3 regions of the Kitasatospora sp. NPDC085879 genome follow, and region 1 is predicted to be linked to each of the others. Evidence: riboswitches for the same ligand, from Rfam matches in the RefSeq annotation. Region 1 holds a riboswitch; each other region holds the start of a gene.
What was found. Region 1 has a riboswitch for thiamine pyrophosphate ahead of AB0P35_RS39375 (cytosine permease). Riboswitches for the same ligand answer to the same signal wherever they lie in the genome.
Positions count from the first base shown of each region.

Region 1 (7,221 bases):
TGGGCCTGCTCGCTCTCCCACCACGAGCCCATCGCGATCTTCCCGAGCGCCCGGTCGGCGAACAGCCCGTAACCGCGGTAGCCGGGCTGACCGGTGAGCAGCCCGATGGCCTCGGCGCGCAGCGCGTCGAGCGCCTCGTCGATCAGGGCGGGGTCACCGGTGGTGTAGAGGGTGCGGACGTACATGGCTGCGGTTTCCTGTCGTCGGCCCGGCACCCTGGACGGCGCCGGGGTACGGGCACGGCACACGTCCATCGGACGGCGCCGGCCCGCACCCGGCAAGGCGGGCGACCCGTCCGGGGCATGCCTGCCTCCCGGGCTCGCCCGTTCCATGGCGCCCCGTCAGGCCCGCCGGGCCCGCCCAACGCCGAGGGCGGGCACCGACCGAAGTCGGTACCCGCCCTGAGCTGGTACTTCTTCCTCACACGCGGAGGGTGTGGGATTTGAACCCACGGTGACGCAAGGCCACGACAGTTTTCAAGACTGTTCCCTTAGGCCGCTCGGGCAACCCTCCTGGCGGAGGTCAGCCTAACGGGTCGGAGCGGGTTCGGTGCACTCCGTTTCCGGCCCAGAGTGTCCTCGGCCGGGGTCAGTTGTCGCCCTTGCGCTCGCCGAGGACGACGGTGGTCTTGGCGGCCTTGCCGTCGCGGGTGTACTCGACCTCGACCTTCTCGCCGGGCTTGTGCGTCCAGATCTCGGAGACCAGGGTCGGGCCGCTGTCGATCGGGATGCCGCCGAGCTTGGTGATGACGTCGCCCGCCTTGAGGCCGGCCTGGTCGGCGGGGCCGCCGGGGGTGACGGCCGGGGTGCCCTGGACGGCGGTGGTCTGGATCTGGGCGCCGTCGCCCTTGTAGTCGTCGTTGCGGAGCACGCCGAGGATGGCGTACACCGGCTGGCCGTCCTTGATCAGCGTCTCGGCGACCCACTTGGCCTGGTTGATCGGGATCGCGAAGCCGAGGCCGATGGAGCCGGCCCGGCCGTTGCCGCTGGTGTTGGACTGGATGGCGGAGTTGATGCCGATCACCGCGCCGGAGGCGTTGAGCAGCGGGCCGCCGGAGTTGCCCGGGTTGATCGAGGCGTCCGTCTGCAGGGCGTTCATGTACGACGCCTGCTGGCCGGTCTCGTCGCCGGAGGCGACCGGGCGGTCCTTGGCGCTGATGATGCCGGTGGTGACGGTGCCCTCGAGGCCGTACGGGGCGCCGATGGCGATGGTGGCGTCGCCGACCGCGACCTTGTCGGAGTCGCCGAGCGGCAGCGGGTTGAGCTTGTCCTTCGGCGGGTTGTCGAGCTTGATCACCGCGACGTCGTAGCCCTGGGCGCGGCCGACCACGGAGGCGTTGTAGGACGAGCCGTCGGAGAACTTGACGGTGAGCTTGCCGCCGGACGCCGCCGGGGCGACCACGTGGTTGTTGGTGAGGATGTGGCCCTCGGTGTCGAAGACGAAGCCGGTGCCGGTGCCGGACTCCTGCGAGCCCTGCGCCTTGATGGTGACGGTGCTGGGCAGCGCCTTGGCGGCGATGCCGGCGACCGAGTCCGGGGCGCGGTCGGTGACCTTGCGGCTGTCGCTGACGCTGACGGTGGTGCTGGTGCGAGTGGCGCCGCCGGAGCTGTCGTCGCCGGTGACCGCGGCGCCGATGGCACCGCCGGCCACGCCCGCGACCAGCGCGACCGCGGCGATCAGCGCGATCATGCCGCCGCGCTTGCGGCGCGGGGCCGGGCCGCCGGCCGACGGGTACGGGTACGGGTAGCCGGGGCCGCCGGGCTCGCCCGGGTTGCCGCCGCCGGGGCCGCCGGTCGGGTGGCCCCAGCCGCCGACCGGGTGGCCGGCGCCGAAGGGGTGGTGCACCTCGCCGGGGGGCGTGGGCCCGGCCGGCGGCGGGGCCGCGGGAGTGCCGTACGGGTCGGTGCCCGCGGCGGCCGGTGCCGCGTAGGGGTTGGCGTGCCCGGGCTGGGCCGGGGTGGCCGCGACCACCGGCGGCGGCGCGTCGATGTACGTGGGCACCGCCGGGGCTGCCGGCGGGGGCGCGTCGATGTACGTGGGCGCGGCCGGCGCGGCGGGCGGCGGCGCGTCGCCGTACGACGGCGCGGCCGGGGCCGGCTCGCTCAGCTTGGAGAGAGCGAGCGTGGGCGCGGACTCGACGACCGGCGGCGGCCCGTCGGCCGCCGCGGTGTCAGGAGCCGGACCCACCGTACGGGGCTCGCCGGAGGGCAGCTGCTGCTCCTCCTGCGGCCCGGTGGACCCACTCGCGTGCTCGTTGCTCACGGACGACCTCCATAGCTGACAGATCCTTGGCCCATAGTGTTTCGCATGGCTGATTCGGTTGCCGTAAGGAGCCTCCTGAAGAACATCTAAGAATCCTTAGGCGTCCCTGACAGGATGCGCCCGACCTGCGCCGGAGCGGGTGTGCGCGGCCGCGGCACGCGGCCGGCGGCCCGCGGTCCCGCGATGCGGAACGCGGGCGTCCGGGCCTTGGCGTCCGGCGCGAGGCCCGTTAGCCTGTCGTCCTCATCTGAACACGCGGGAGCTTGGACCTTCCAGGCTGAGAGTGCGCCGATCGACCGGCCGGGCGGAGCCCGGGCCCGGACGAGGGGGCGCTGACCGCCTGAACCTGTCCGGGTAATGCCGGCGTAGGGAGTTCCGGCCATGACGGCTGTTTCGCCTGCCCCTGTTCCCGATGTCGAGGCCGGCCGGCGCGTCGAGGCGCCGCTCGTCCTGGACACCGCCCCGCCGCGGACGCTCGACCTCCGCGCCCAGTTCGCGCTCTGGGCCAACCTCGGGGTCAGCCTGATCGGCTTCCAGAGCGCCGCCACCGTGCTCGGCGCCCCCGGCCACGAGCTGTCCTTCGCGGCCGCGGTCACCGCGATCGTCACCGGCACCGTGATCGGCACGGCGATGCTGGGCGTGGCCGCCCTGATCGGCGCCCGCACCGGTGCCCCGGCGATGGCGGTGCTGCGCGGGCTGTTCGGTACCCGCCTCTCCTACCTGCCGACGGCGCTGAACATCCTGCAGTGCATCGGCTGGGGCGTCTTCGAGCTGATCGTGATCGCGGGCGGCGCCCAGACGGTGGCCGGCACCCAGGGCTGGCGCTGGCTGTTCGTGCTGGTGGCCGGCGTGCTGACCACGGTGCTCACCATCTGGCCGCTCGGCTCGATCGCGGTGCTGCGCAAGTACGTGGCGATCGCGGTCGGCGTGGCGATGGTGTACTTCACCGTCCAGCTGGCCCGGCAGGGCTTCCCGGACCCGGGTGCGGGCAACTGGGACGGCTTCCTGTCGGCGACCGACGCGATCATCGCGGTGTCGATCTCCTTCGTGCCGCTGGCCGCGGACTACACCCGGCACGCGCGCACCCCGGGCTCGGCCTACTGGGGCACCTTCGGTGGCTACTCGCTGGCGCAGGTCTGGTGCTACGTGCTCGGCCTGATCGCGCTGCTGCAGTCGGGCGGCGACAGCTCGAAGATCTTCTCCTCGTTCACCGGTGTCGCGGCCGGCTGGGCCTTCCTGCTGGTGCTGGTGATCCGGGAGACCGACCAGTCCTTCGCCAACGTCTACTCGACCGCGATGTCGGTGCACAACCTGCTGCCCAAGGTGGACCGGCGGCTGCTCACCGGCGGTATCGGCGCGCTGGTGACGCTGCTGGCGCTGCGCGTCCAGGAGGGCGAGTTCAACGACACGTACGCGAGTTTCCTCTACCTGATCGGCGCGGTCTTCGTGCCGCTGCTGGCGGTGCTCGCGGTGGACTACTTCTTCGGTGCCGGGCGGAACGGCTGGAACACCGGGCAGGACGCGCCCGCCCGCTGGCTGATGCTGCTGCCGTGGGCGCTGGGCTTCGCCACCTACCAGTTCCTGGCGCCGACCGCGGTCGCCGGCTGGTGGACGGACTTCTGGCAGGGCCTGCAGTCGGCGGTGGGCTTCACCCCGCAGCCGTGGACCTCGGCCTCGCTGTTCGGCTTCCTGGTGCCCGCGCTGGCGACCTGGGCGCTGACCCCGCTGACGGCCCGCCGGCCGGCCCGCGCCGAGGACTGAGCGGACGGGCCCGCGAGGGCACGACGGCCTCCGTCCGGTGCCGCCGACCGCCGGACGGAGGTGTTCACCACGGGTTTCCCGTGCCGAATCCGATCGGACATCTACGCACTCGTAGGGTGTTGATGTGGACACTCAGAAGATCCGCCGCACCGCTCCGGCGGACTCCGGCCTCCCGGCGCCCGAGCGCTCGGCCGTCCGGGTCATCGCGCACCGCGGCTCCTCCGCGGCCCTGCCCGAGCACACCCTGGAGGCGTACGCCCGGGCGATCGAGGAGGGCGCGGACGGGCTGGAGTGCGACGTCCGGCTGACCGCCGACGGCCGGCTGGTGTGCGTGCACGACCGCACCGTCCGGCGCACCTCGGACGGCCGGGGCGCGGTGTCCGCGATGACGCTGGCGCAGCTCTCCGAGCTGGACTTCGGCTCCTGGCACTCGCCGGACACCCCGCGGCCGAGCGGCATCCTCACCCTGGCCGGCCTGCTCGAACTGGTCGCCGGGGCGGGCCGCCGGGTGGAGCTGGCCATCGAGACCAAGCACCCGACCCGGTACGCGGGCCGGACCGAGGCGGAGCTGGTGCGGCTGCTGGACCACTACGGGCTGCTGCCGCGCACTCCGGAGGAGTCCACCGTCCGGATCATGAGCTTCTCCGAGCTGTCGCTGCACCGGGTCCGCCGGGCGGTGCCCGCAGTGCCGACGGTGTACCTGCTGGAGCGCAGGCTGCCGGTGCTCGGCAGGACCAGGGCGCTGCCCGGCGGTGCCGGCATCGCGGGGCCCGGCATCGAGCTGGTGCGGCGCGACCCGGGCCTGGTGACGGCGCTGCGGCGGGCCGGGCACCGGGTGCACGTCTGGACGGTCGACGAGCCGGAGGACGTCGAGCTCTGCCTGGAGCTGGGCGTGGAGGCGCTGATCACCAACCGGCCGCGCGAGGTGCTGGCGCAGCTCGGCCGGTGAGCTCGTGAGCCTGTGACCCCGGTGGGCGGATGTGCACGGAGCGCACGGCGGGGCGCGGAACTACTGACGGATGCTCAGAGAACGCTCAATTCTTCGGACTTTCACAACAGACCGTAAGCGGTTTATCGGTGGTTGAATACCGTGAGTCGCGGGCCCTGGAAATGTCGGCCCACGATCGCCGAACGGTCGTTTCCGACGCATTCCCTGGGGGCATCCATCCCTCGGCAGATGCTGAAGGAGGTCCCGGGGGTGGCGTTGATGGTGGCGCGTGCTGTGCCCGAAAAGACAGGGCCGACTTCGTCGACCATGGCGGTGCCGCACGGTCCGGCCGGCGTCGGAGCGGCACGTCGGAGGATGCGCCGGGAGCTCGGTGCGCGGGCGGTACCGGAACCGGTCGTCGACGACGCGGTGCTGATCCTCTCCGAACTGCTCAGCAATTCCTGTCGGTATGCGCGTCCGTTGGGAAAGCTCGCGGAACTGGTCGAGCGGACGACCTCCGACATGGTGGACGCGGTGCTCGTCCGGTCGGTGACGGCGGCCCGGCACGGCGGCGCGGAGGTGGCGGAGGAATCCGCGGATCCGGGCGGCATCCTGGTGCGCTGGTGGACACACGCGGACGGGCTGGTGGTCGAGGTCACCGACGGCGGAGCGCCGACCAGGCCGCTGCCTGCCAGCCCCTCGCTGACCGCGCGCGGCGGGCGCGGGCTGAGCATCGTCGGCAAGCTGGCCGGAGCCTGGGGGGTACGCGACGCGCCGGGCGAGGTGACGGTCTGGGCCGCCCTGCCGGTGCGACCGGAGCGGCGCGACGACCCGGCGGCCTAGGCGCGCGGGGCGGAGCGGGCGCCGGGCGCCGGTGTGCCGGGTGCGTCCGCGCCGGGCCGGGGCGGGAACCTCAGTAGGCTGCGGGTGCACTGTCGCCGTTCCCGGGAGCCGCACCATGGCCAAGAAGGCCGCAAAGTCCTCGTCGCAGCCCAGCACCGCCACCGCCACCGGCGAGATCCCGGTCGTCGGTGCGCGCGAGAAGTGCCCGTGCGGTTCCGGCCGCCGGTACAAGGCCTGCCACGGCCGGGAGGCCGCGCACGCCGTGCAGGAGCTGGTGCACCGCCCGTTCGAGGGGCTCGCGGGCGAGGCCGACTGGGTCGCGCTGCGCGAGCTGGTGCCCGCCGCGACCGCTCCGCTGGCGCTGGCCGCGGGGGTGACGGAGGGCGCCGTCGGTGAGGTGCCGTCGGTGACGCTGGCGACGGTGCTGCCGCTGGCCTGGCCGGCGCTGCGCCGGGCGGACGGCTCGATCCTGCTGGGCCTGCAGACCCAGTCGAGCTCGGGCGACCTGAGCCGCGACCTGGCCGACGCGCTGGAGCTGGCGCTCGCCACCGAGCCGGGCACCCCGGTGCCGTCCCGCCGGACGGTGCCGGGCGGCCGCCGCCTGCAGGACCTGCTGGACACCTCGGCGGGCTTCGCCCCCACCGTGCACACCGGCTTCGAGTTCTGGCTGGACGACGCCGAGTCCGCGACCGGCGAGGTCGCCGCCTCGCTGGAGCGCGCCAACGCCTCGGTGATCCCGACCGAGAAGGTCGCCGGCGTGGACGCCGCCTACTGGTGCGGCACCCCGGACAAGAACCACCTGCGCTGGGTCATGACGGTGCCGGAGGAGAAGCTGCTGGACGCGCTGGCGCGGCTGTCCGCGGCCGGCCTCAGCTCGCTGGGCGAGGACACCAAGCTCGTCGGCTCGTTCCGGGCGCACGGCCTGACCGTGCCGGTGTGGGACCTGCCGCTGGAGTTCTCGGCGAAGGACTGCGAGCAGCCCGCGGCCGAGTTCGCGGAGCGGCTGGCCGGCGCGCTGGCCGAGACCGCGCCGCTGACCGCGGAGGAGCGCCGGGCCCGGGCCAACCTGGTGAGCCGTCAGATCACCCTGAACTGAACGGAAATGTGACTCCGGTCACATTTCTCCGGGCGGGACGAAAATGCCAGGTCGGCCATGGGCGGACAAATTGGCGCCCCGCCGGATCTTTGTTACTGTTTAAACAGTCCGGTCGCTGGTGCATCCCCCGTCGCCAGCGACCGGATTTTCCATTCCCGGCGGCGCCCCGCGCCGCCGATGCGCCACCGTCGTGCGCCGGGCTCAGTAGGCCAGTCGGCTGCCGTCCGGTTCGGCCGCACTCGCCGCGATCAACCCCTCCAGCAGCGTGCCCACCTGAGGCAGCCACAGGGCGTCCGCGGCCGGCGGCGACACCCAGTGCACCCCGCCGGCG
Region 1 covers NZ_JBFBJZ010000115.1:2,495-9,715, forward strand. The annotation lists gene AB0P35_RS39360 (hypothetical protein) at 1-185, opposite strand, end outside; tRNA gene AB0P35_RS39365 (tRNA-Ser) at 428-513, opposite strand; gene AB0P35_RS39370 (trypsin-like peptidase domain-containing protein) at 589-2,262, opposite strand; TPP riboswitch at 2,508-2,649, shown strand; gene AB0P35_RS39375 (cytosine permease) at 2,644-4,023, shown strand; gene AB0P35_RS39380 (glycerophosphodiester phosphodiesterase family protein) at 4,226-4,972, shown strand; gene AB0P35_RS39385 (ATP-binding protein) at 5,201-5,794, shown strand; gene AB0P35_RS39390 (DUF5926 family protein) at 5,910-6,890, shown strand; gene AB0P35_RS39395 (bifunctional DNA primase/polymerase) at 7,092-7,221, opposite strand, start outside.

Region 2 (7,221 bases), on a different contig from region 1:
CCTGCACCCCCCACAGTTCGGAGATGTCGGGCAGGTACATCCAGGCCGGGACCAGGGCGTCAATCTTGGGATCGATCTCACTCACGGCACCAGACTGCCACCTGCCGGGCCCCCAGCGCACGCAGCCCACCCCGCCGGCCCGGGACCGATGACGGATCGTGACCGGACGGCCGCCCGGTGTCGCCCTCCGCGGTCAGGCGGCCGCGGCCTTCAGCTGGACGGCCGGGTCGGCGGCCAGGACGGGGTCGAGCACGGTGCCGCGTTCGATGAGCCGCTTGGCCTGGTTGAGGTCCCGCGGCCGGTCGACGGCGAGCAGCGCGACCGGGGCGCCCCCGCGCAGCCACAGCACCGACCAGGACGCCTCGTCCGGGCTGCCGCGCCAGAGCAGGTCGTCGGCGTCGGCGTGCCGGCCGGCGTACTGGACCATCCGTCCGAACTGCTCGGACCAGAAGTACGGCACGGGGTCGTAGGGGGTGTCCGAGCCGAGCAGCGAGGCGGCCGCGGCCGCGCCGGACTGCAGGGCGTGGTCCCAGTGCTGGACGGCGAGCCGGGTGCCGGCGCGTCGCGAGGGATAGGAGACGCAGTCGCCGGCCGCCCACACACCGGGGGCGGCGGTGCGCAGCCGCTCGTCGACGAGGACGGCGCCCGCCGTGTCGAGGGCGACACCGGAGCCGGCCAGCCAGCCGGTGGCCGGGCGGGCGCCGATGCCGACGACGACGTGGTCGGCGGCGATCCGTTCGCCGTCGGTGAGCAGCAGGCCTTCGGGTTCGACGGCGGCGACGCCGGTGCCGCAGCGCAGGTCGACCCCGGCGTCGGCGTACCAGCGGGCCATCAGCGCGCCGAGTTCGGCGGGCAGTGCGCCGGGCAGCGGGGCGGGCCCGGACTCGACGACGGTGACGTGGCAGCCGAGCTGCCGGGCGACGGTGGCGGTCTCCGCGCCGATCCAGCCGGCCCCGACCAGGGCGAGCCGGGTGCCGGGAGTGAGGTCGGCGCGCAGCGCGAGGGCGTCGTCGAGGGTGCGCAGCAGGCGGGCGTCGGCGGCGCCGGGCAGGGTGACCGCCTCGGCGCCGGTGGCGATCACCAGGGCGTCGTGGGTGAGCGGGCCGGCGTCGGTGTGCAGGACGCCGGGTTCGAGGCCGGTGGCGCGACGGCCGAGCAGCAGGTCGACGCCGAGCTGTTCCCAGTCGATGTCGAAGGCGGTGCTGTCGGTCTTGCCGAGCAGGACGTCCTTGGAGAGCGGCGGCCGGTCGTAGGGGCGGTGCGGCTCGTCGCCGACGAGCGCGAGCCGCCCCCGGAAGCCGCCCTGCCGCAGTGCGAGGGCGCACTGGGCGCCGGCCATGCCGGTGCCGGCGACGAGGACGCTTTCGGTGCGGTTCAGCTCTGCCACGGCGGCCACCCTATCGGCCGGGATGTCCAGCCCGTGTACGCCCTTTCGGGGTGGGCGACACCCGGCGTTATGGTGGGTGCACACCACACGGGAGCCCGGTGCACCGGGCTGAGAGGCGGGCTGGAGCGGCCCGCGACCGTCCGAACCTGATCCGGGTCATGCCGGCGAAGGGAGAATCAGCGACGTGGCACGGTCCCATTCAGACGTGCTGGTGGTCGGCGGCGGCATCATCGGGCTCGGCGTCGCCTGGCGGGCGGCGCAGCGCGGGCTGGCCGTGGCCCTGGTCGATCCTGTGCCCGGCGGCGGTGCGGCGCAGGTGGCCGCGGGCATGCTGGCGCCGGTGACGGAGCTGCAGTACGGCGAGGAGCCGCTGCTGCGCCTGGGCATGGCGTCGAACGAGCGGTACCAGGCGTTCGCGGCGGAGCTGACGGAGGCGACCGGGCTGGACACCGGGTACCGGCGGACGGGGACGCTGGCGGTGGCACTGGACGCGGACGACCGCGAGGAGCTGCGCGAGCTGCACGCCTTCCAGGGCCGGCTGGGTCTGGACTCGCAGTGGCTGACCGGGCGGGAGTGCCGCCGGCTGGAGCCGATGCTGGCGCCCGGCGTCCGCGGCGGTCTGCTGGTCACCGGGGACCACCAGGTGGACGGCCGGCGCCTCGCGCGGGCGCTGGTCGCGGCCTGCGAGCGGGCCGGGGTGGTGCTGCACCGGGCGAGCGCGGCCGAGCTGCTGGTCGAGGACGGCCGGGCTGCCGGGGTGCGCACCGACGGCGGCGAGGAGCTCGCGGGCGACAGGGTGGTGCTGGCGGCGGGCTGCCGCAGCCACCTGCTGCCTGGCCTGCCGGAGGGTGTGCTGCCGCCGGTCAGGCCGGTGAAGGGCCAGGTGCTGAGGCTGCAGGTGCCGCCGGCGTACCGGCCGTTCCTGTCGCGCAACGTGCGGGCGGTGGTGCGCGGGCAGCACATCTACCTGGTGCCGCGGGCGGACGGCGAGCTGGTGATCGGCGCGACCAGCGAGGAGCAGGGCTTCGACACCACGGTGACCGCCGGTGGGGTCTACGAACTGCTCCGCGACGCGCACGAGTTGGTGCCGGGGCTGACGGAGCTTCCGCTGGTGGAGACCGGTGCCGGGCTGCGTCCGGGCTCGCCCGACAACGCGCCGCTGATCGGCCCGACCGCACTGCCCGGGCTGGTCGCCGCGACCGGCCACTACCGCAACGGGGTGCTGCTGACGCCGGTGACCGCCGACCTGGTCGGCGAGTACCTGGCGACCGGGCGTGTCCCGGAGCTCGCCGCTCCGTTCTCCCCCGAACGCTTCTCCCCCGACCGTTTCCAGTCGAAGGCCCTCGCATGCTGAACACCGAACCGGCGGCCGTCCCCCTGACCGTCAACGGCGAGCCGCGGGAGCTGCCCGCGGGCACCACGCTGGCCGAGGTGGTGGCGGAGGTGTCCGCCGCGAACACCGGGGTGGCGGCGGCGCTCAACGAGGCCGTGGTGCCGCGCGGTTCCTGGCCGGCCACGGTGCTCGGCGCGGGCGACCGGGTGGAGATCCTCACCGCCGTCCAGGGAGGCTGACCGATGGCCGACGACCTGTTCACGATCGCGGACTCGACGTTCACCTCACGTCTGATCATGGGCACCGGCGGCGCCCCCAGCCTGGACGTGCTGGAGCAGGCGCTGCGGGTGTCCGGCACCGAGCTGACCACGGTGGCGATGCGCCGGGTCAACGCGGCGACCCAGGGCTCGGTGCTGGACGTGCTGACCCGCAACGGGATCCGGGTGCTGCCCAACACGGCGGGCTGCTTCACCGCCGGCGAGGCGGTGCTGACGGCCCGTCTGGCCCGGGAGGCGCTCGGCACCGACTGGGTGAAGCTGGAGGTCATCGCGGACGAGCGGACCCTGCTGCCCGACCCGATCGAGCTGCTGGAGGCCGCGGAGACGCTGGTCGACGACGGTTTCACGGTGCTGCCCTACACCAATGACGACCCGGTGCTGGCGCGGAAGCTGGAGGACGTCGGCTGCGCGGCGATCATGCCGCTGGGCTCGCCGATCGGCTCCGGCCTGGGCATCCGCAACCCGCACAACTTCCAGCTGATCGTGGAGAGTGCGGGCGTGCCGGTGGTGCTGGACGCGGGCGCCGGCACGGCGTCCGACGTGGCGCTGGCGATGGAGCTGGGCTGCTCGGCGGTGATGCTCGCCTCGGCGGTGACGCGGGCCCAGGACCCGGTGCTGATGGCGGACGCGATGCGGCGGGCCACCGAGGCCGGCCGGCTGGCGTACCGGGCGGGGCGGATCCCGCGCCGGTTCCACGCCGAGGCGTCCTCGCAGATGGCCGGGCGCGCGGACCTGGACACCCGCGAACACCCGGCGTTCTGACCCACCGGCCGGCCGTTCGCGGACGGCATGTCTCAACATCGGCACAACCGGGCCCCGGGCGGTGCGTCCGGGGCCCGCGGTCACCCCTGCGCCCTACACTCCTCGGGTGGACATGACGCTCGACGACCCCCTGATCGGTGCCCTGCTCGACGGCCGGTACCGGGTGGATCGGCGCATCGCCGTCGGGGGCATGGCCACCGTGTACCGCGGGACGGACACCCGGCTGGACCGGGTGGTCGCGCTGAAGGTGATGCACCCGGCGCTGGCCGCGGACGGCGGCAACGAGTTCACCGGCCGGTTCATCCGCGAGGCCAAGGCGGTCGCCCGGCTCTCCCACCCGAACGTGGTGAACGTCTTCGACCAGGGGGCGGACGGCCGGGCGGTGTTCCTGGCCATGGAGTACGTGCCCGGGCGGACCCTGCGCGACCTGCTGCGCGACCGCGGGGCGCTGTCGGCGCGGGCCGCGCTGGACATCCTGGAGCCGGTGCTGGCGGCGCTCGGCGCCGCGCACCGGGCCGGCCTGGTGCACCGGGACGTCAAGCCGGAGAACGTGCTGATCACCGACAACGGCATGGTCAAGGTCGCCGACTTCGGCCTGGTCCGGCTGCTGACCGGCACGGAGGGCGCGGGCGAGGCGGTCACCAGCACCACCTCGACCGGCACGGTGCTCGGCACGGTGTCGTACCTGGCCCCGGAGCAGATCCGCCAGGACGGCCCGACCGACCAGCGGGTCGACGTGTACGCGGCCGGCATCCTGCTGTACGAGATGCTCACCGGCGCCAAGCCGCACACCGGCGAGAACGCCATGCAGGTGATCTACCGGCACCTGAACGAGGACGTCCCGCCGCCCTCGGCGTCCGCGCCGGGGGTGGGCCGCCAACTGGACGCCATAGTGGCCGCGGCGACCGCCCGCGACCCGGAGGCCCGCCCGTGGGACGCGGTGGAGCTGCTGGCCGCGCTGCAGCGGGCCCGCCGCACCCTCACCCCGGCGCAGCTGGACGCGGAGCCGCCGGCCTCGACCCGGCCGACCCCGCAGTACCCGACCGGCGAGGTCACCGCGGTGGTGGACCGCCCGGTGGAGCGCACCAGCGTGCTGGACGTGCCCGCCGAGCTGCTGACCCAGCCGCGGCCGTACGACGAGACGGCGCCGACCCGGCCGGGGCGCCCGCCGCGGCCGCCGCGCTCCCGTGCCCCGCTGATCTGGGGCGCGGTCGTCGCGGTGCTGCTGGTGCTGGTCGGCGGCGCGACGTACCTGCTCTCCGACGGGCTGTACGCGACGGTGCCGAGCGTGCTCGGGCAGACCGAGGCGCAGGCGGTGACGACGCTGGACAAGGCGGGGCTGCGCGGCGCGTTCAGCCAGCAGTTCAGCGAGACCGTCAAGGCCGGGCAGGTGCTGTCCACCGATCCCGGGGTGGGGGCGCGCGCCCGCAAGAGCGACCCGGTGAAGGTGGTGCTCTCCAAGGGCCCGGACCGGGTGCCGGTGCCGTCCGTGGAGGGGCTGCCGGTGGACGAGGCGCGCAAGGCCCTGACCGACGCCCGGCTGACCCCGGGGACGACCAGCGAGGAGTTCGACGACACCGTGCCCAAGGGGTCGGTGATCAGCGTCGAGCCGGACGCCGGCACCTCGGTCAGCCCGAACACGCCGGTCTCGCTGGTGGTCAGCAAGGGCATGCAGCCGGTGCCCGACGTGGTCGGCCTGAGCAAGGACGACGCCACGAAGGCGCTCACGGACGCCGGGTTCACCGTGCAGAGCACCGGCCTGAACCTCTTCGGCACCGGCAAGGTGTCCGGCCAGACCCCGAAGGCGGGCACCCCGCGCCCGCAGGGCAGCACCGTGGTGATCAACTTCGGGCTGTTCTAGCGGGGCCTGCCGTTCCGGCGGGGCCTAGCCGAGCGGGCCGTCGCCGGGGTTCTCCTGGTAGGAGTAGCGCTGCTCGGCCCACGGGTCGGCGAGGTTGTGGTAGCCGCGCTCCTCCCAGAAGCCGCGGCGGTCGGCCCGCATGTACTCGACCGCGCGCACCCACTTGGGGCCCTTCCAGGCGTACAGGTGCGGCACCACCAGGCGGACGGGGAAGCCGTGCTCGACGGTGAGCGGCTCGCCGTTGCGGTGGGTGGCGAAGACGGTCTGCGGGTCGGTGAAGTCGGCGAGCCGCAGGTTGGCGCTGTAGCCGTACTCGGCCCAGACCATCACGTGGGTGACGCCGGGGGCCGGCGGCACCAGGTCGAGGACGGTCTTGGCGGCGACGCCGCCCCACTCGTTGCCGAGCATGGAGAACCTGGTGACGCAGTGCAGGTCGCCGCGGACGGTCACCCGCGGCAGGGCGTGGAACGCCTCGAAGTCCCAGCTGTGCTTCTCGGCCGAGGCGGTCGCCCCGAACACCTGGAAGTCCCAGCTCTGCGGCTTGAAGCGGGGTACCGGTCCGTAGTGCAGCACCGGCCAGCCGCGCTGCACGCGCTGGCCGGGAGGCAGTCGCGGGTCGGACGGCTGCGGTGGTTCCGGTTGGTGCTGACCCATGTCTCCATGGTCGCAGACGGCGGGCGATGCGCGTTGCGCGCCCCTCGCGCACGCCCCCTCCACCGAACTCGCACATCGGCAAATCGGACAATAGCCATAGATCCGGGTAAGTGTGAACTTACTGGAAACGGACGGCGTCCAGTGCCACGATGCGGACAAACGACGGACGGCAATCAGGAAGGCACGTCATGCAGGGCGACCCCGAGGTCATCGAGTTCCTCAACGAGCAGCTCACCGCCGAGCTCACCGCCATCAACCAGTACTTCCTGCACGCCAAGATGCAGGAGAACTTCGGCTGGACGAAGCTCGCCGCCTACACCCGGCACGAGTCCTTCGACGAGATGAAGCACGCGGAGACGCTCACCGACCGGATCCTCTTCCTGGACGGCCTGCCCAACTACCAGCGACTGTTCCACGTCCGGATCGGCCAGACGGTCAAGGAGATGTTCGAGGCCGACCGGCAGGTCGAGGTCGAGGCGATCGACCGGCTGCGCCGCGGCATCGTCGTCATGCGGGCCAAGAACGACGTCACCTCGGCCAACATCTTCGAGTCCATCCTCGCCGACGAGGAACACCACATCGACTACCTGGACACCCAGCTCGAACTGCTGGAGAAGCTCGGCGAGCCGCTCTACCTGGCGCAGCTCGTCGAGCAGCCGGAGAGCTGATCGGTACGGACTAGGCGGCTTCGAGACCGCGCTCGGGCGCGGTCTCAGCCGCGGGTTCGGCCAGCCCCAACCTGGCGGCCAGCCTGGCCGTCGGGCACGGGCGGGCACCGTGCTCCCCGAGCAGCGCCTGGATCCGGCGGACGCAGGAGCCGCAGTCGGTGCCGGCCTTGCAGCCCTTGGCTATCTGGCGCGGAGTGACGGCGCCGCCGTCGATCTCCTTCTTGACCTGGGCCTCGGTGACCGCATGGCACATGCACACGTACATCGGCGGCTCTCCC
Region 2 covers NZ_JBFBJZ010000003.1:242,790-250,010, reverse strand. The annotation lists gene AB0P35_RS04370 (Rv2175c family DNA-binding protein) at 1-85, opposite strand, end outside; gene AB0P35_RS04365 (FAD-dependent oxidoreductase) at 194-1,396, opposite strand; TPP riboswitch at 1,465-1,577, shown strand; gene thiO (glycine oxidase ThiO) at 1,572-2,741, shown strand; gene thiS (sulfur carrier protein ThiS) at 2,735-2,959, shown strand; gene AB0P35_RS04350 (thiazole synthase) at 2,963-3,760, shown strand; gene pknB (Stk1 family PASTA domain-containing Ser/Thr kinase) at 3,873-5,621, shown strand; gene AB0P35_RS04340 (sulfite oxidase-like oxidoreductase) at 5,646-6,275, opposite strand; gene bfr (bacterioferritin) at 6,464-6,943, shown strand; gene AB0P35_RS04330 ((2Fe-2S)-binding protein) at 6,954-7,208, opposite strand.
Region 2: another riboswitch for thiamine pyrophosphate. It lies ahead of thiO (glycine oxidase ThiO); the one in region 1 lies ahead of AB0P35_RS39375 (cytosine permease).

Region 3 (7,221 bases), on a different contig from region 1:
GCCGATCTTCTCGAAGACCCCGCGCAACTCCTTGCCCCCGCCGCGGAAGTAGCTGTACTCGTCACCGCGCGGGTGTCGCGAGCCGCCGCCGGGTATGCCGCCGACCGCCCAGTGCTCGGAGGCGGTCTCCGTCTCCACGTCCAGGATGCCGCCGCGCTCGACCGGTTCGACGACCACGGCCGCGCCGGCGTCGCCGAACGTGTAGCCGGCGAAGCCGTCCCGGAAGTCGGCGAGGCCGGACGGGTCGCGGCGCATCGCCCGGCTCGGCGTCTCGCCGGTGACCACCAGGGCGCGGCGGGCCCGCCCGGCGAGGATCATCGCGCGGGCCACGTCGATGCCGTTGAGGAAGCTGTTGCAGGCGTTGGAGACGTCGAAGGCGTGTGCGCGGGATCCGAGTTCGGCCTGCACCAGGTGGGCGGTGGCGGGCTCGCAGACGTCCCGGGTGGCGGAGGCGTACACCAACAGGTCGATGTCGAGCGGGTGGTGGCCGGCACGGTCGAGGGCGTTCCGGGCGGCGGCCAGGGCCAGGGTGGAGGCGTACTCGTCGTCGGCGGCGAACCGCCGGGTGACGATGCCGGTGGCCTTCTCGAACATCCGGTCGGGGAGCCGGAGTCCGCTGCCGGCCACCACCTCGTCCTGGAGCTGTTGCGACGTCAGCACCCGGGCCGGCAGGCCGGCGCCCACCGCGGTGATGCCCACGCTCGGAAATCGAAGGTCCATGCCCGCCATGCTCCCGGTGCCCGGGCACCCGCGGCCTGAGTACCCGTACTCAGGCCTGACCGGCGATCACCCCCAACCTCCCTGCTGGGATCCGGCCGTGACATCCGTCATGCGGATCCCGGTGCGGCCGACACTGCCGGGCGAACCCCCGTCCGCGGGATTCTCGATGCATCGGGAAGACCGGGCACCACCGACAGGGGAGCGGACACCATGGCCACCATCACCACCACCGCGGCGATCGACGAGCAGACCGGGCAGAGCGGGCAGACCGGCCGGAACGGCCGGAGCGAGGCCGCCGCGACGAAGCTCGACGCGCTGAAGCCGCTCGCGGTCGACGTCGCCGTCCCGCTCGGCGTCTACTTCGCCGCCCACAGCGCGCTCGGCCTCGGCCTGGTCGCCTCGCTGGCCCTCTCCAGCGCCGTCCCGGCCGTCCGGACCGCCGTCGGACTGCTCCGCGAGCGCACCCTCAACGCGCTCGCCCTGCTCATGCTGGTGGTCAACACCGCCGGCATCGCGCTCTCCGCCCTCAGCGGCGACCCGCGGCTGATGCTCGCCAAGGACGGCGCGATCAGCAGCGTCATCGGCATCTCGATCATCGTCTCGGCCTTCGGCCGCCGCCCGCTGATGACCGCCGGCCTCAAGCCCTTCATCGTCAAGGGCATCGCCGCCCGGGCCGCCGCCTGGGACCGGCTGGCCGACGGCTCGGCCGCCTTCCGCCGCCAGGAGCGCAACTTCTCGCTCGTCTGGGGCACCGCCCTGGTCGCCGAGTGCATCGCCCGGGTCGTCGGCGCCTACACCGTGCCGGTCGAGACCATGGCCTGGCTCGGCACCGTCTTCCTGGTCGCCGCGATCGGCGTCGGCATCCTCGCCGGCAACGTCTTCGCCGAGCGGATCGCCCACCAGGTCGTCGCCGACGCCGAGTGACCCCGGCCGCACCGACCACCGACCGCCGCACCGCACACCCGGGGGAACGACCGCCATGCGCGCCAAGGGCATCAACTACGACACCGGCTTCACCCCCGCGGGAGGGTCCTCCCGGCCGCACTTCGACCCGGCCGAGGCCCGCGCCGAACTGCGCACCATCGCCGAGGAACTGCACTGCACGGCCGTCCGGATCACCGGCGACGACCCGCAGCGGATCGCCCTCGCCGCCGAGTACGCCGCCGAGCACGGCCTGGAGATCTGGTTCGCGCCCTTTCCCTGCGGCCTGGACGAGCAGGCCATGCGGCCCGTCCTGCTGGACAGCGCCCGCCGCGCCGAGCAGCTCCGGGCGGCCGGCGCCGAGGTCGTCCTGGTGCTCGGCTGCGAACTCACCCTCTTCGCCGACGGCCTGCTGCCCGGCGCCGGCCTCGGCGACCGGATGGCCGCCCTCTTCCGCCCCGAGACCTGGCAGACCATGCCCGCCGTGCTCGCCCGGCTCAACGCCTTCCTCGCCGACACCGCCGCCGCCTGCCGCGCCGAGTTCGGCGGCCGGATCACCTACGCCTCCGGCGTCTGGGAGCGGATCGACTGGACACCCTTCGACCTGGTCGCCGTCGACGCCTACCGGGACGCCCACAACGCCGCCCGCTACCGGGACGAGCTGCGCGCCCACTTCGCCCACGGCAAGCCCGTCGCCGTCACCGAGTTCGGCTGCTGCACCTACGCCGGCGCCGCCGACCGCGGCGGCCTCGGCTGGGACGTCATCGACCGCTCCGTGGAACCGCCCGCGGTGCGCCCCGGGCTCGTCCGCGACAAGCAGGAACAGGCCCGCCACCTGCGGGAGCTGCTGCCGGTGTTCGAGGAGGAGGGCGTGGACGCCGCCTTCTGGTTCACCTGGGCCGGCTACCGCGCCCCGCACCGCCCCGAGGACCCGGCCCACGACCTCGACCTCGGCTCCTACGGGGTGGTGGCCCTGGAGAACGGCACCCGCCGGCCGAAGGCCGTCTTCACCGCCCTCGCCGAGGCCTACCGACCTGACCGGCCCTGACCGGCTCCGCCCGCGCAGCAGCCCGCCCCGCCGCACACCGCGGCCGGGCGGGCTGCCGCCGTGCTCAGGACTCCGCGCCCTCCTGGACGGGGATCGCCCGGCTCACCGCACGCTCGGCGGCGGCCACCGGCTCGGCCGGACGCTGCTGCTGGCCCATCGCGGAGAGCAACTGCCGGGCCAGGCCCAGCCCCGTCCCGCCCATGGTCAGCGCCTTGGCCATCATCTCGCCCATGCCCTCGGCGCCGTTCAGCAGCACCATGTGCTCCACATTGCCGAAGGCCTCCGCACCGGCCCGGACGATCTCCGGCCAGTTCTCCGCCAACTGCTGGGCGACGACCGCCTCCTGGTTCTCCGCCAGGGCCGCCGCCCGCGCCTTGATCGCCTCCGCCTCGGCCAGACCGAGGGCCCGGGCCGCCTCGGCCGTCGCCAGGCCCTTCGCCTCCGCGGCCGCCGCCTCGGCCTGGCCGGTCGCCCGGGTGGCCTCGGCCGAAGCCAGACCGCGGGCCTTGGTGGCCTCCGCCTCCGCGGTGGCGGCGATCTTCACCCGGTTCGCCTCGGCCGCGGCCTTCAGCTCGGTCTCCCGGGCCAGCGCCTCCGCCGCCGAGATCCGGGCGTCACGGTCGGCCTGCGCCTTCGTCCGGGTCTCGTACGCCCGGGCGTCGGCCGGCTTGCGGACGTCCGCCTGCAGCTGCTGCTCCTTGCGGTGCGCCTCCAACTCGGCGACCTTGGTCTCCTGGACGACGACCTCCTGCCGGGCCGCGGCCTGCGCCAGCGGACCTGCCTGCAGCGCCCGGGCCTGCGCCGTCTCCAGCTCGGCCTGGTAACCGGCCTGCTGGATACCGGAGTTGCGAGTGGCCTCGGACTTGCGGGCGAACGCCTCCTGCTCGGCCTCGGTGGCCCGGCGGTCCGCCTCGGCGGCGGCGATCCGGGCGTCCCGCTGCACAGCGGCGGCGTGCGGGGCGGCGAGGTTCTTGATGTAGCCGGTCGGGTCGAGGATCTCCTGGATCTGCAGCGAGTCGATGATCAGGCCCAGCTTCTCCATCTCGCTGCCGGACGCCGCCCGGGTCTCCCCGGTCATCCGCTCGCGGTCGCGGATCATGTCCTCGACCGTCAACCCGCCGACGATGGACCGCAGATGGCCGGCGAAGACGTTGTGGACCCGGTGGCCCATCATCTTCTGCTGGTCGAGGAAGCGGCGCGCGGCATTGGCGATCGACACCGGATCGTCGCCCACCTTGAAGATCACCACACCCTTGACGTGCACCGGGATGCCCTGCGACGTCACACACTCGACGTCCAGCTCGGCCTCGTTGAGGTCCAGCGAGAGCCGGCGCACCACCTGCACACCGGGCAGCACCAACGTGCCGCGCCCGGTGACGATCCGGAATCCGAGTCCGTCCGCGACACCCTCCGAGCGGTGCCGGGAACCGGAGATGATCAGTGCCTCGTTCGGCTCGGCGACCCGCCACATGAGCCTGAAGAGCACGACAAGGACGACGATGGAGGCCACGACGGCCCCCGCGATGCCGATGAGCATCGGCTGATTCCCCCTTCGGCGCACGCCGGCGTCCCGTGGCTGCGCTCTGATGTGCAGGAAGGCGCGGAAGCCGGCGGCAGCAGGAGATTCTGCGCCTGCCGAGATCGCCACGGAAGGGCCCGGCGCCCACAATTCGCCCAGGAACGCGTCAAGATTGCGTCAAAGGACCGCCGCCACGTACACCGTGCGCGGCGGCTGGTACTCCACGACCACCACCGGAGTGCCCACCGCCAGCTCCTCGCCCGGCACCGCCGGGTACGCCAGGAAGGCCTCCGTCCCCCGCCGTTCGGGGACGAACACCATCACCTCGCCCACCAGCCCCGGCCCCGTCCGGCCGGTCACCCGCCCTGTGTTGCCCACCATGCCCGCCAGTCTGCCGCGCCCGTCCACTGGCCGGAACCCGTCTGGACCTGCCCCGATGTGGCCGCTACGGTGTTGACGTCTTGTTGCAGGCATCCGCCTGCGACCAACGGGAGCTCGGAGCACCGGGCTGAGAGGGCGCTGAAAGGTCCGCGGTACACGGACCGACCGCTGCGCCGACCGCAGGAACCTGACCGGGTAATGCCGGCGTAGGGAGTAGAGGGTCTGATGACCACCTTTGAAGCACAGCCGCAGTCTGCCTCCGGCCGGGGCGTCAGCAGCGCGTCCACCGGCTACCCCACCCCGGCCTGGCGCAAGGCCCACCGCGAGGGCAGCCGCCCCGACCTCCGCGTCCCGTACCGCGAGGTCCTCCTCACCAACGGCCGCACCGTCCCGCTGTACGACACCTCCGGCCCGTACACCGACTCCTCCTACGAACCGGACGTGCGGCGCGGCCTGCCCGCCCTGCGCGACGCCTGGATCCGCCAGCGCGGCGACGTCGAGGAGTACGACGGCCGCGAGGCCCGCCCCGAGGACGACGGCATCAAGCACACCTCGCCGCGCGGCGGGAACCTGCGCAACCTCGACGCCGTCTTCCCCGGCCGCCCGCGCCGCCCGCTGCGCGGCCGCGACGGCGCCGCCGTCACCCAGCTCGCCTACGCCAAGCAGGGCGTGATCACCCCCGAGATGGAGTTCGTCGCCCTCCGCGAGGGCCTGGCGCCGGAGTTCGTCCGTGACGAGGTCGCCCGCGGCCGGGCCGTCATCCCGGTCAACGTGAACCACCCGGAGGTCGAGCCGGCGATCATCGGCACCAACTTCCTGGTGAAGATCAACGCCAACATCGGCAACTCCGCCGTCACCTCCTCGATCGAGGAGGAGGTCGAGAAGATGACCTGGGCGACCCGCTGGGGCGCCGACACCGTCATGGACCTCTCGACCGGCCGCAACATCCACACCACCCGCGAGTGGATCCTGCGCAACTCCCCCGTGCCGATCGGCACCGTGCCGCTCTACCAGGCCCTGGAGAAGGTCGACGGCAGGGCCGAGGACCTCAGCTGGGACGTCTACCGCGACACCATCGTCGAGCAGTGCGAGCAGGGCGTCGACTACATGACCGTGCACGCCGGCGTACTGCTGCGCTACGTGCCGCTGACCGCCCGCCGCAAGACCGGCATCGTCTCCCGTGGCGGCTCGATCATGGCCGCCTGGTGCCTGGCGCACCACAAGGAGAACTTCCTCTACACCAACTTCGAAGAGCTCTGCGACATCCTGGCGACGTACGACGTCACCTTCTCGCTCGGCGACGGCCTGCGGCCCGGCTCCATCGCCGACGCCAACGACGAGGCCCAGTTCGCCGAACTGCAGACGCTCGGCGAGCTCGGCCGGATCGCCCGCGAGCGCAACGTCCAGGTGATGATCGAGGGCCCGGGCCACGTCCCGATGCACAAGATCAAGGAGAACATGGATCTCCAGAAGGAGATCTGCGACGAGGCGCCGTTCTACACCCTGGGCCCGCTCACCACCGACGTCGCACCCGGCTACGACCACATCACCTCGGGCATCGGCGCCGCCATGATCGCCTGGTGGGGCACCGCCATGCTCTGCTACGTCACGCCCAAGGAGCACCTGGGCCTGCCCAACCGGGACGACGTCAAGACCGGCGTCATCACCTACAAGATCGCCGCCCACGCCGCCGACCTCGCCAAGGGCCACCCCGGCGCCCAGGCCTGGGACGACGCACTCTCCGACGCGCGCTTCGAGTTCCGCTGGGAGGACCAGTTCAACCTGGCCCTCGACCCGGAGACCGCCCGCGACTTCCACGACGAGACGCTGCCCGCCGAACCGGCCAAGACCGCGCACTTCTGCTCCATGTGCGGCCCGAAGTTCTGCTCGATGAAGATCAGTCGAACCATCACAGAGAAGTACGGCGACGGTGCGCCCGAGCCCGAGTACGACGCGGAGGCCGTCGAGGGCATGAAGGCCAAGTCGGAGGAGTTCGCGGCCCAGGGTAACCGGGTCTACCTGCCGCTGGCTGACTGACCTACAGACGAGCGCCGTCCCGAGCGACTTTCGCTTTCCGGGACGGCGCTTCGCTGTACAGGCCTACCGGGCGGCCGGATTGTCTCCGCCGAGCTCCGGCCCTCCTGCGCAGGCGCGCGGTGTCCGCATGTCCATTCAGGTGCCGGACGGCGTTGAGGTCTGTCTGCGTGAGCAGGCCACAGCCGAGGGCATCACAGTGGACGAGCTGGCCGTCGAAGAGCCGGCGAATCTCTTCGAGCTCCGCCCGGCCCGGGTCTCGGGGCAAGGGCGCGCTGCACTCGGGTGGTGCGGCGCCGGTCGCGCGTGACATCAGGCGTATCTGCGCGGAGAAGCGGACGACGAGTGAACCGCCAACCGTCCGTGCTCACCCGCCGCCGGGCATGGCTGGACGGCCTGGTCCGCGCCGGTGGCGCGTCGGCAGGAGCCGTTCAGCCGACGTGTGCGGCCGTGCTCTTCAGCGCCACCGCATCCGATATGCCTGCTCAGCCGTGTTCTTGGGCCGCTTGTGAGGACGCCGACCCTTCTGGGCCACGCGCGTGTGGAACGTCGACGCCGAGGGCGCCGACGTCACCCTGGACGCTGATCAACGTCCACC
Region 3 covers NZ_JBFBJZ010000017.1:3,311-10,531, reverse strand. The annotation lists gene AB0P35_RS15400 (ketoacyl-ACP synthase III) at 1-720, opposite strand, end outside; gene AB0P35_RS15395 (VC0807 family protein) at 931-1,644, shown strand; gene AB0P35_RS15390 (hypothetical protein) at 1,700-2,689, shown strand; gene AB0P35_RS15385 (flotillin family protein) at 2,754-4,226, opposite strand; gene AB0P35_RS15380 (hypothetical protein) at 4,386-4,589, opposite strand; TPP riboswitch at 4,688-4,819, shown strand; gene thiC (phosphomethylpyrimidine synthase ThiC) at 4,815-6,626, shown strand; gene AB0P35_RS15370 (hypothetical protein) at 6,754-6,933, shown strand.
Region 3: another riboswitch for thiamine pyrophosphate. It lies ahead of thiC (phosphomethylpyrimidine synthase ThiC); the one in region 1 lies ahead of AB0P35_RS39375 (cytosine permease).